3 regions of the Streptomyces rimosus genome follow, and region 1 is predicted to be linked to each of the others. Evidence: predicted binding sites of a transcription regulator. Region 1 holds the regulator's gene; each other region holds the start of a gene.
What was found. The regulator HrcA, encoded in region 1, represses chaperone genes, less so after heat shock. The targets are predictions, from matches to a motif close to TTNGCACTCNGNNNNNCNGAGTGCNAA.
Positions count from the first base shown of each region.

Region 2: the regulator HrcA is predicted to act here: its motif matches at 1,482-1,508, upstream of groES (co-chaperone GroES).
Region 3: the regulator HrcA is predicted to act here: its motif matches at 2,092-2,118, upstream of groL (chaperonin GroEL).

Region 1 is NZ_CP023688.1:6,306,722-6,309,996, reverse strand. Features, by position in the region: gene dnaJ (molecular chaperone DnaJ) at 1-728, opposite strand, end outside; gene hrcA (heat-inducible transcriptional repressor HrcA) at 729-1,745, opposite strand; gene CP984_RS27255 (MBL fold metallo-hydrolase) at 2,066-2,800, shown strand; gene CP984_RS27250 (DUF3097 domain-containing protein) at 2,829-3,275, shown strand, end outside.
Region 2 is NZ_CP023688.1:5,243,013-5,246,287, forward strand. Features, by position in the region: gene CP984_RS22470 (sensor histidine kinase) at 1-74, opposite strand, end outside; gene CP984_RS22475 (response regulator transcription factor) at 139-819, opposite strand; gene groES (co-chaperone GroES) at 1,655-1,963, shown strand; gene groL (chaperonin GroEL) at 2,067-3,275, shown strand, end outside.
Region 3 is NZ_CP023688.1:3,868,180-3,871,454, forward strand. Features, by position in the region: gene CP984_RS16070 (SDR family NAD(P)-dependent oxidoreductase) at 1-143, opposite strand, end outside; gene groL (chaperonin GroEL) at 315-1,940, opposite strand; gene CP984_RS16080 (cold-shock protein) at 2,307-2,510, opposite strand; gene CP984_RS16085 (MoaD/ThiS family protein) at 2,943-3,221, opposite strand.

The DNA.
Region 1 (3,275 bases):
GGGCCGCCGCCGGGGCCGACCTCGCCCTCGCCGGCGAGCTGGATGCGCGTGCCGTTGTCCACACCGGCCGGGATCTTGACCGTGAGCGTACGGCGCGAGCGGATGCGGCCGTCGCCGGCGCACTCGGGGCACGGGGTCGGCACGACCGTACCGAAGCCCTGGCACTGCGGGCACGGCCGGGAGGTCATGACCTGGCCCAGGAAGGACCGGGTGACCTGGGAGACCTCGCCGCGGCCGCGGCACATGTCACAGGTCTGCGCCGAGGTGCCGGGCGCGGCGCCCTCGCCCGAACAGGTCGTGCAGACGACGGCGGTGTCGACCTGGATGTCCTTGGTGGTGCCGAAGGCCGCCTCGTCCAGCTCGACGTCCAGCCGGATCATCGCGTCCTGGCCGCGGCGCGTGCGGGACCGCGGTCCGCGCTGCGAGGCCGTGCCGAAGAACGCGTCCATGATGTCGGAGAAGTTGCCGAAGCCCGCGCCGAAGCCGCCGGCCCCGCCGCCGCCACCCGCCTGCGAGAGGGGGTCGCCGCCGAGGTCGTAGACCTGCTTCTTCTGCGGGTCCGAGAGCACCTCGTAAGCGGCGTTGATCTCCTTGAACCGCTCCTGGGTCTTCGGGTCGGGGTTCACATCCGGGTGCAGCTCGCGCGCCAGCCGCCGGAAAGCCTTCTTGATCTCGTCCTGCGAGGCGTCGCGCCGTACGCCGAGGACCGCGTAATAGTCCGTGGCCACTTACGACTCCGCGAGGATCTGTCCGACGTAACGTGCCACTGCGCGTACCGCTCCCATCGTTCCGGGGTAGTCCATGCGGGTCGGTCCGACCACGCCGAGTTTGGCGACTGCCTCGTCGCCCGAACCGTAGCCGACCGCGACGACCGATGTGGACGTCAGGCCCTCATGGGCATTCTCATGCCCGATGCGTACGGTCATGCCGGAGTCCTTGGCCTCCCCGAGCAGTTTGAGGAGCACCACCTGCTCCTCCAGAGCCTCCAGCACCGGCCGGATGGTCAGTGGGAAATCGTGCCCGAAGCGCGTGAGATTGGCGGTGCCGCCGATCATCAGCCGCTCTTCGGTCTCCTCCACCAAAGTCTCCAGCAACACCGACAGGACTGTCGAGACCGTCCCCCGGTCCTCCTGCTCGAAGGACTCCGGGAGATCCTGCACGAGCTGCGGCACGTCCGTGAACCGCCGGCCCACCACGCGGCTGTTCAGCCGCGCCCGCAGGTCCGCCAAGGAGGTCTCACCGAACGGCGCCGGACAGTCCACCATGCGCTGCTCGACCCGGCCGGTGTCCGTGATCAGGACCAGCATCAGCCGCGCCGGAGCCATCGACAGCAGTTCCACATGACGCACCGTGGACCGGGTCAGGGACGGGTACTGCACGACGGCGACCTGCCGCGTGAGCTGCGCCAGCAGCCGTACCGTACGCCCCACCACGTCGTCGAGGTCGACGGCGCCGTCCAGGAAGTTCTGGATGGCGCGCCGCTCGGGGCTGGAAAGCGGCTTGACGCCCGCCAGCTTGTCGACGAAGAGACGGTAGCCCTTGTCCGTGGGGATGCGCCCGGCGCTGGTGTGCGGCTGGGCGATGAAGCCCTCGTCCTCCAGCGCCGCCATGTCGTTGCGGACCGTGGCGGGTGAGACACCGAGCTTGTGCCGCTGGGTCAGCGCCTTGGAGCCGACCGGCTCCTCGGTCCCGACATAGTCCTGGACGATGGCGCGCAGCACTTCGAGTCTGCGTTCACTGAGCATCGCGCACACCTCCAGTCCGGCCGTGTCACCGGCGCGGGGCCGGTTCTTTCCCGGGTCGTCTTCCCTGGCACTCATCAGGTCCGAGTGCCAGACCCGGACCAAGTGTACGGCCGGGTCACGTGGGCAGGGCAAGGGCCGCGGTACCGGGGACGTGCCCGGCACGGCCGGGGCGGCGCATCGCGGCGTACGGGCGGCGGGCCGCGCGTACGTGCGGGAGGCCGGGAACCACCGGTCCGGCGGGCCACCGTATCGCGGCGCGGAAGGCGCGGGTCCGACGGTCCGGCGGGCGGAGGTCCGCCCCCGGCGGCTAGCGTCTCGGTATGCGTACGACGTGGGAAGAAGCCGGGTGGGAAGAGCTCGGCGCGGGGGTCGGGCGGCGCCGGATGCCCGGCTGGGACGAGACCGTCGGTGCCGTCGTCGGCGCCACCGGCGTGCTGATCGTCGACACCGGCGCGACGCTCCGGGACGGCGCCCGGCTGCGCCGCGAGCTGCGCGGCATCGTGGGCCGTGACGTGACGCACGTCGCGCTGACCCACCCGCACTTCGATCACGTGCTGGGCGCCGCGGCCTTCGCGGGCGTCCAGGTCTTCGGAGCGGCGGGTCTCGATACGTATCTGCCGCGCGCCCAGGAAGAGCTGCGGCGCGACGCGGTGTCGTACGGCGTGGACCCCGACGCCGCCGCCGAGGCCACCGATCTCCTCGTCCGCCCGCACCACCTCGTCTCCGGCGAACGCGTCCTCGACCTCGGCGGCCGGCAGGTGCTGCTCGCCAACGTCGGCCCCGGGCACACCGCCCACGACCTGGTGGTCCTCGTCCCCGGTACGCACGGCTCGCCCGAGGTCGTCTTCTGCGGCGACCTGGTCGAGGAGTCCGGCGAGCCCCAGGCCGGGCCGGACGCGGTCCCCGGGCAGTGGCCCGCCGCGCTGGACCGGCTGCTGGCGCTCGGCGGGGAGGACGCGGTGTACGTACCCGGGCACGGCGCTGTCGTGGATGCCCGATTCGTCCGTGAGCAACGTGACGCGCTCAGCCGTCGCTTCGGCGTGTCGCGGCGCTGACCGGCCATCCCTTCTTATCGTCTGTCGGATGCGCAGCAGACAGTACGGCCCGGGCCTGACCCCGCCGTGGAAGAAGCAGCAGCCGGCCCCCGAGGTCGCGGCGGAGCCGGACCTGGTGGTCGAGGAGGCCGTGACCGGGTTCTGCGGCGCGGTGGTCCGCTGCGAGAAGACCGCCGAGGGCCCCACGGTCACCCTCGAAGACCGCTTCGGCAAGCACCGGGTCTTCCCCATGACGCCACGCGGCTTCCTGCTGGACGGCAAGCCCGTCACGCTCGTACGGCCGTCGGCCCGGCCCGCCGCGCGCGGCCCCGCCCGTACGGCGTCGGGTTCGCTGGCCGTCCCCGGCGCCCGCGCACGGGTCGCCCGCGCCGGGCGCATCTACGTGGAGGGACGCCACGACGCCGAGCTGGTCGAACGCGTCTGGGGCGACGACCTGCGCATCGAGGGCGTCGTCGTCGAATACCTGGAAGGCATC
Region 2 (3,275 bases), 1.1 Mb from region 1:
TAGAGCCAGCCGCCGCCGACGGTCAGCACGAGCGCCATGGCCAGGGCGGCGGCTGCGGCGGTGCGGCCGCGCATGGAAGTCGGATGCCGGTGCCAGAACCGGGTGGTCCGGTTCTGGCTCTGGTGCTGTGTGCGGGGTTCAGTCCTCACCGGGTGCCATTCGGTAACCCGTGCCGTGCACCGTACGGATCGAGTGGCGGCCGAACGGGGTGTCGACCTTCTTGCGGAGGGACGAGACGTACACCTCGACGATGTTGGGGTCCACGTCGGCCGGTGAGTCCCACACCTCGTCGAGGATGTCGCGCTTGGCGACCGCCTGGCCTTCGCCCGCCATGAGGCAGCGCAGTACGGCCAGTTCGCGGGCCGTCAGCTCGATGTCGGTGTCGCCGCGGCGGCAGCGGCGGGCCTCGGCGTCCAGGGTGAGATCGCCGCACTGGAGCGTACGGGGGCGCTCGGCGGCGCGGCCGCGCCGGGTGAGGGCGCGGAGGCGGGCGAGCAGCACGACGAAGGAGAACGGCTTGGTGAGGTAGTCGTCGGCGCCCGCGTCCAGCCCCTCGGCCTCGTCGTACTCGCCGTCCTTGGCGGTCAGCATCAGTACGGGCGTCCAGTCGTCGCGGCGCCGCAGCCGTCCGCAGATCTCGTACCCGCTGGGCCCCGGCAGCATCACGTCCAGCACGATCGCGTCATACGCCGCGGAGAGCGCCAGCTCCAGCCCCCGATGCCCGTCCCGGGCCACGTCCACCCAGTGCCCCTCGGCCGCCAGCCCCCGACGCAAGGAGTCGGCCAGCCCCTCTTCGTCCTCCACGACCAGTATGTGCATGGGGCCATTGTGCGGGGTGTGCCCTGGTTTGTGGCGTCGGCTGGAGGTGGGTGTGGCCCCGGTGGGGGTGCGGGTTTGCGCCTGGGGTTCGGTGGGTGGGGGCTCGGGGCCCCGCAGGGGTCTCTCCTCGTTGCCTGGAGCGGCCGAAGTGTATGGACGCAACCGGGGCTTCGGTCGCCTGCGGGGAGACCCCTACGTGTCCCCGAGCCCGCGCCGTGGGCGGCTTTCCCGCCGCCGTGGCGGGGGTCTTTTACAGACCCCTGGCGGCCGGACCCATGCGGCCCCCTCCGCACGACGCGGAGCCGCCCGGGCCCTGCGCCTACGCAAGGGCGAGCTTCCGCTCATGGGGGGGGCGCGCACCAGGCTTCTTTCCCCCTCCCCCCACCGGCCCGCACACGCCACACCGACGGGAGGGGGTGTGCAGGGGGACACTCCCCGCAGGCGACCGTTACATGGTTGCGTCCAGACATGACGGCCACTCCAGGCGCCGAGGAGATGGCCCCCTGGGCACCCCCGCCCCACAACAAAGCCAATGCGTATCCGCGCGAAGCGCGGTCCAGACCCCCACCCCACCCGCCGCGCCAGCGGCATGCATGGGGTACCCCCACCCGGGGCAAAGTGACCGACGGCCCCGTATCGCCCCCCACCGCGCCGCGACGCAATTGGCACTCCGCTTGACCGAGTGCTAACCGCGTCATAGTCTCGGCCCTGGCACTCTCCACCGGGGAGTGCCAAACACAGCGACGGGCAGGTCCGGCACCCGCGACGACGGATCCACCTGGTCGCCACCTCAGACAGTTAACCCCGTGAGATCTCCGAAGGGGGAGGTCGGATCGTGACGACCGCCAGCTCCAAGGTTGCCATCAAGCCGCTTGAGGACCGCATCGTGGTCCAGCCGCTCGACGCCGAGCAGACCACGGCTTCGGGCCTGGTCATTCCGGACACTGCCAAGGAGAAGCCCCAGGAGGGCGTCGTCCTGGCCGTGGGCCCGGGCCGCTTCGAGGACGGCAACCGTCTTCCGCTCGACGTGAACGTCGGCGACGTCGTGCTCTACAGCAAGTACGGCGGCACCGAGGTGAAGTACAACGGCGAGGAGTACCTCGTTCTCTCGGCGCGCGACGTGCTCGCGATCGTCGAGAAGTAATTCACCGAAGATTGCCTTGATCTGCGCCCCTGGTTCCCGCGTCTAAACAACCGGTCGCCCGGGGCGCAGCTCGTTGGAGAGAACGACTAAGGACACGTAACTCATGGCGAAGATCCTGAAGTTCGACGAGGACGCCCGTCGCGCCCTTGAGCGCGGCGTCAACAAGCTTGCCGACACCGTGAAGGTGACGATCGGCCCCAAGGGCCGCAACGTCGTCATCGACAAGAAGTTCGGCGCCCCCACGATCACCAACGACGGTGTCACCATCGCCCGCGAGGTCGAGATCGACGACCCGTACGAGAACCTCGGCGCGCAGCTGGTGAAGGAGGTGGCGACCAAGACCAACGACATCGCTGGTGACGGCACCACCACCGCCACCGTGCTGGCCCAGGCGCTGGTTCGCGAGGGTCTGCGCAACGTCGCCGCCGGTGCCTCCCCGGCCGCCCTGAAGAAGGGCATCGACGCCGCGGTCAAGGCCGTGTCCGACGACCTGCTCGCGACCGCCCGTCCGATCGACGAGAAGTCCGACATCGCCGCCGTCGCCGGTCTGTCCGCCCAGGACAAGCAGGTCGGCGAGCTGATCGCCGAGGCGATGGACAAGGTCGGCAAGGACGGTGTGATCACCGTCGAGGAGTCCAACACCTTCGGTCTGGAGCTGGACTTCACCGAGGGCATGGCCTTCGACAAGGGCTACCTGTCGCCGTACATGGTCACCGACCAGGAGCGCATGGAAGCCGTCCTGGAGGACCCGTACATCCTCATCCACCAGGGCAAGATCTCCTCGATCCAGGACCTGCTGCCGCTGCTGGAGAAGGTCATCCAGGCCGGCTCCTCGAAGCCGCTGCTGATCATCGCCGAGGACGTCGAGGGCGAGGCCCTGTCGACGCTGGTCGTCAACAAGATCCGCGGCACCTTCAACGCGGTGGCCGTCAAGGCCCCCGGCTTCGGTGACCGCCGCAAGGCGATGCTCGGCGACATGGCCGCCCTGACCGGCGCGACCGTCATCGCCGAGGAGGTCGGCCTCAAGCTCGACCAGGCCGGTCTGGACGTGCTGGGCACCGCCCGCCGCGTGACCGTGACCAAGGACGACACCACCATCGTCGACGGTGGCGGCAAGTCCGAGGACGTCGAGGGCCGCGTCAACCAGATCAAGGGCGAGATCGAGACCACGGACTCCGACTGGGACCGCGAGAAGCTCCAGGAGCGTCTGGCGAAGCTGGCCGGCGGCGTCTGCGTGATCCGCGTGGGTGCGGCCACCGAGGTCGAGCTCAAGGAGAAGAAGCACCGTCTGGAGGACGCCATCTCCGCGACC
Region 3 (3,275 bases), 2.4 Mb from region 1:
CCGCACACCACCACCCGCGCGCCGTCGTCGAGCAGCCGCCGCGCGGCCGCCAGGCCCACGCCGCTGCTGCCCCCGGTGATCAGCGCGACGGTGTCCGCGGCGAACCGGTCCGGTCGGGCGGTCCGCCCGTTTCGAGTCGTCATGGGCCGATCGTGCACCGATGGCCCGGGGGCGGCGCAAGGACCGCCGTACGGAACCGGCGGACCTCAGCCGTACGAGACCGGTGACGCGCCGGACGAAAACGCCGCCGGGGCGGCACCCCCCTGGGAGGAGGGGTACCGCCCCGGCGATCGAGGACAGATGACCCGGGAGGATCAGAAGTCCATGTCACCGCCCGGCATGCCGCCCGGAGCACCGGCCGCGGCGGCCTTCTCCGGCTTGTCGGCGATGACGGCCTCGGTGGTCAGGAACAGCGCGGCGATCGACGCGGCGTTCTGCAGCGCGGAACGGGTGACCTTGGCGGGGTCGATGATGCCCTCGGCGATCATGTCGACGTACTCGCCGGTCGCGGCGTTCAGACCGTGGCCGACGGCCAGGTTGCGCACCTTCTCCACGACAACGCCGCCCTCGAGGCCGCCGTTGACGGAGATCTGCTTCAGCGGGGCCTCCAGCGCCAGCTTCACAGCGGCGGCACCGGTGGCCTCGTCACCCTCCAGCTCCAGCTTCTCGAAGACCGAGGAGGCCTGCAGCAGGGCGACGCCACCGCCGGCGACGATGCCCTCCTCGACGGCCGCCTTCGCGTTGCGCACGGCGTCCTCGATGCGGTGCTTGCGCTCCTTGAGCTCGACCTCGGTGGCGGCACCGGCCTTGATGACGGCCACGCCGCCGGCCAGCTTCGCCAGACGCTCCTGGAGCTTCTCGCGGTCGTAGTCCGAGTCGCTGTTCTCGATCTCGGCGCGGATCTGGTTGACGCGGCCCTGGACCTGCTCGCTGTCACCGGCACCGTCGACGATGGTGGTCTCGTCCTTGGTGATGACGACCTTGCGGGCGCGGCCCAGCAGGTCGAGACCGGCGTTCTCCAGCTTGAGGCCGACCTCCTCGGAGATGACCGTGCCACCGGTGAGGATGGCGATGTCGCCGAGCATGGCCTTGCGGCGGTCGCCGAAGCCCGGGGCCTTGACGGCGACGGACTTGAAGGTGCCGCGGATCTTGTTGACGACCAGGGTCGACAGGGCCTCGCCCTCGACGTCCTCGGCGATGATCAGCAGCGGCTTGCCCGACTGCATGACCTTCTCCAGCAGCGGAAGGAGGTCCTTCACGTTGGAGATCTTGGAGTTGACGATGAGGATGTACGGGTCGTCGAGCGACGCCTCCATACGCTCCATGTCGGTGGCGAAGTACGCCGAGATGTAGCCCTTGTCGAAGCGCATACCCTCGGTGAGCTCCAGCTCCAGACCGAAGGTCTGGGACTCCTCGACGGTGATGACGCCTTCCTTGCCCACCTTGTCCATGGCCTCGGCGATCAGCTCGCCGATCTGGGTGTCGGCGGCGGAGATGGAGGCGGTCGAGGCGATCTGCTCCTTGGTCTCCACGTCCTTCGCCTGCTCCAGCAGGGCGGCGGAGACGGCCTCGACGGCGCGCTCGATACCGCGCTTGAGCGCCATCGGGTTGGCGCCGGCGGCGACGTTGCGCAGGCCCTCGCGGACCAGGGCCTGGGCCAGGACGGTCGCGGTCGTCGTGCCGTCACCGGCGACGTCGTCCGTCTTCTTCGCGACCTCCTTGACCAGCTCGGCGCCGATCTTCTCGTACGGGTCCTCGAGCTCGATCTCCTTGGCGATGGACACACCATCGTTGGTGATCGTGGGGGCGCCCCACTTCTTCTCGAGGACGACGTTGCGGCCCTTGGGGCCAAGGGTGACCTTGACGGCGTCGGCGAGCTGGTTCATCCCGCGCTCGAGACCGCGCCGTGCCTCCTCGTCGAACGCGATGATCTTGGCCATGTGAAGTGGTCCTCCCGGACTGGGGGTCCCCCCGGACTGCGTCTGGGGGAGGGTGGATACTCCGGACCGTGCTGGCGCCCGCGACGGACGGTCTGCGACCCTGTGGTTCCTTGCCCCACCGGCCCGCGGACCTCACCGAGTCGGTCCTTAGCTGTCACTCTCACTCGTAGAGTGCTAACGCAATGATTAGCACTCGGCACATGAGAGTGCAAGCGCGTTGGCGGGAGCCATCCCCGCCGAGCCCAGGTGTCAAACGGGGTGCGACCGGCTGATCTGGCACTTCCCCGTGGACCCCACCCCAACACAGAAGGTCCGCGTCCCCACGGGAGGACGCGGACCTTCGTACGCAGCAGTCGGTCGGCGCTATCAGCCGGCCACGCGGACCATGTCCGCCTGCGGCCCTTTCTGGCCCTGCGAGATCTCGAACTCGACCCGCTGACCCTCCTCAAGGGTGCGGTAACCGTCCATCTGGATCGCGCTGTAGTGGACGAAAACATCCGCACCACCGTCGACCGCGATGAAGCCGTACCCCTTCTCCGCGTTGAACCACTTGACGGTGCCCTGAGCCATGCCTAACTCCCCTATTACTGGCCCTTGCACAGGACCGCACTCCGCGGACCCGGGTCAGACCTCACCCCCCGACAGGAGGGGGTGTGCGCCGGAACGCGTCGACCGCCGCTGAATGTATCTGTCCAACTGCCCAGCGCAACAGGTCAATCGGACGAGAATTCTGCTCGCGAACAATCGCAAAAATGCGGTTATAAGCCCTTACTCCCGGGCAAGTCGGGCCGGGCAAAGCTCACCAATGGGACGAATCATGTCCACACTTCGCCCACAACTTGCCGGGGTCTCATATGCGCTCGGCACGGGCTCGACGGGGGGTCACCCCAACTGTATCGCCTTTAACAACACGGAATCGCCCCGTCCGCTTGCCGTGGACGGGGCGATTCCGGCCACCGGCCCCCTAAAGGGCCGGAAACGATCGTTGGGACTTTCCCGCGCTCAGCAGCCGCCGGCCACCGCGGGAATGATCGAGACGCCCGCGCCGTCCGGCGTCGGGGTTTCGAGGCCCTGCTCGAAGCGCACATCGTCGTCGTTGACATAGACGTTCACGAAGCGGCGCAGCTTGCCGGTGTCGTCCAGGACGCGCGCCGCGATGCCGGCGTGGTTCTTCTCCAGGTCCTGGATGACCTCGGAGAGGGTGGCCCCTTCGGCGGGCACCTCGGCCCGACCGCCGGTGTAGGTGCGCAGGATGGTCGGGATGCGGACGTTGACGCTCATGGTGTTTCTGCCTTCCAGGTCGCGGGAGGGGTGTGCGGAGGGGCGGGCGGGCGC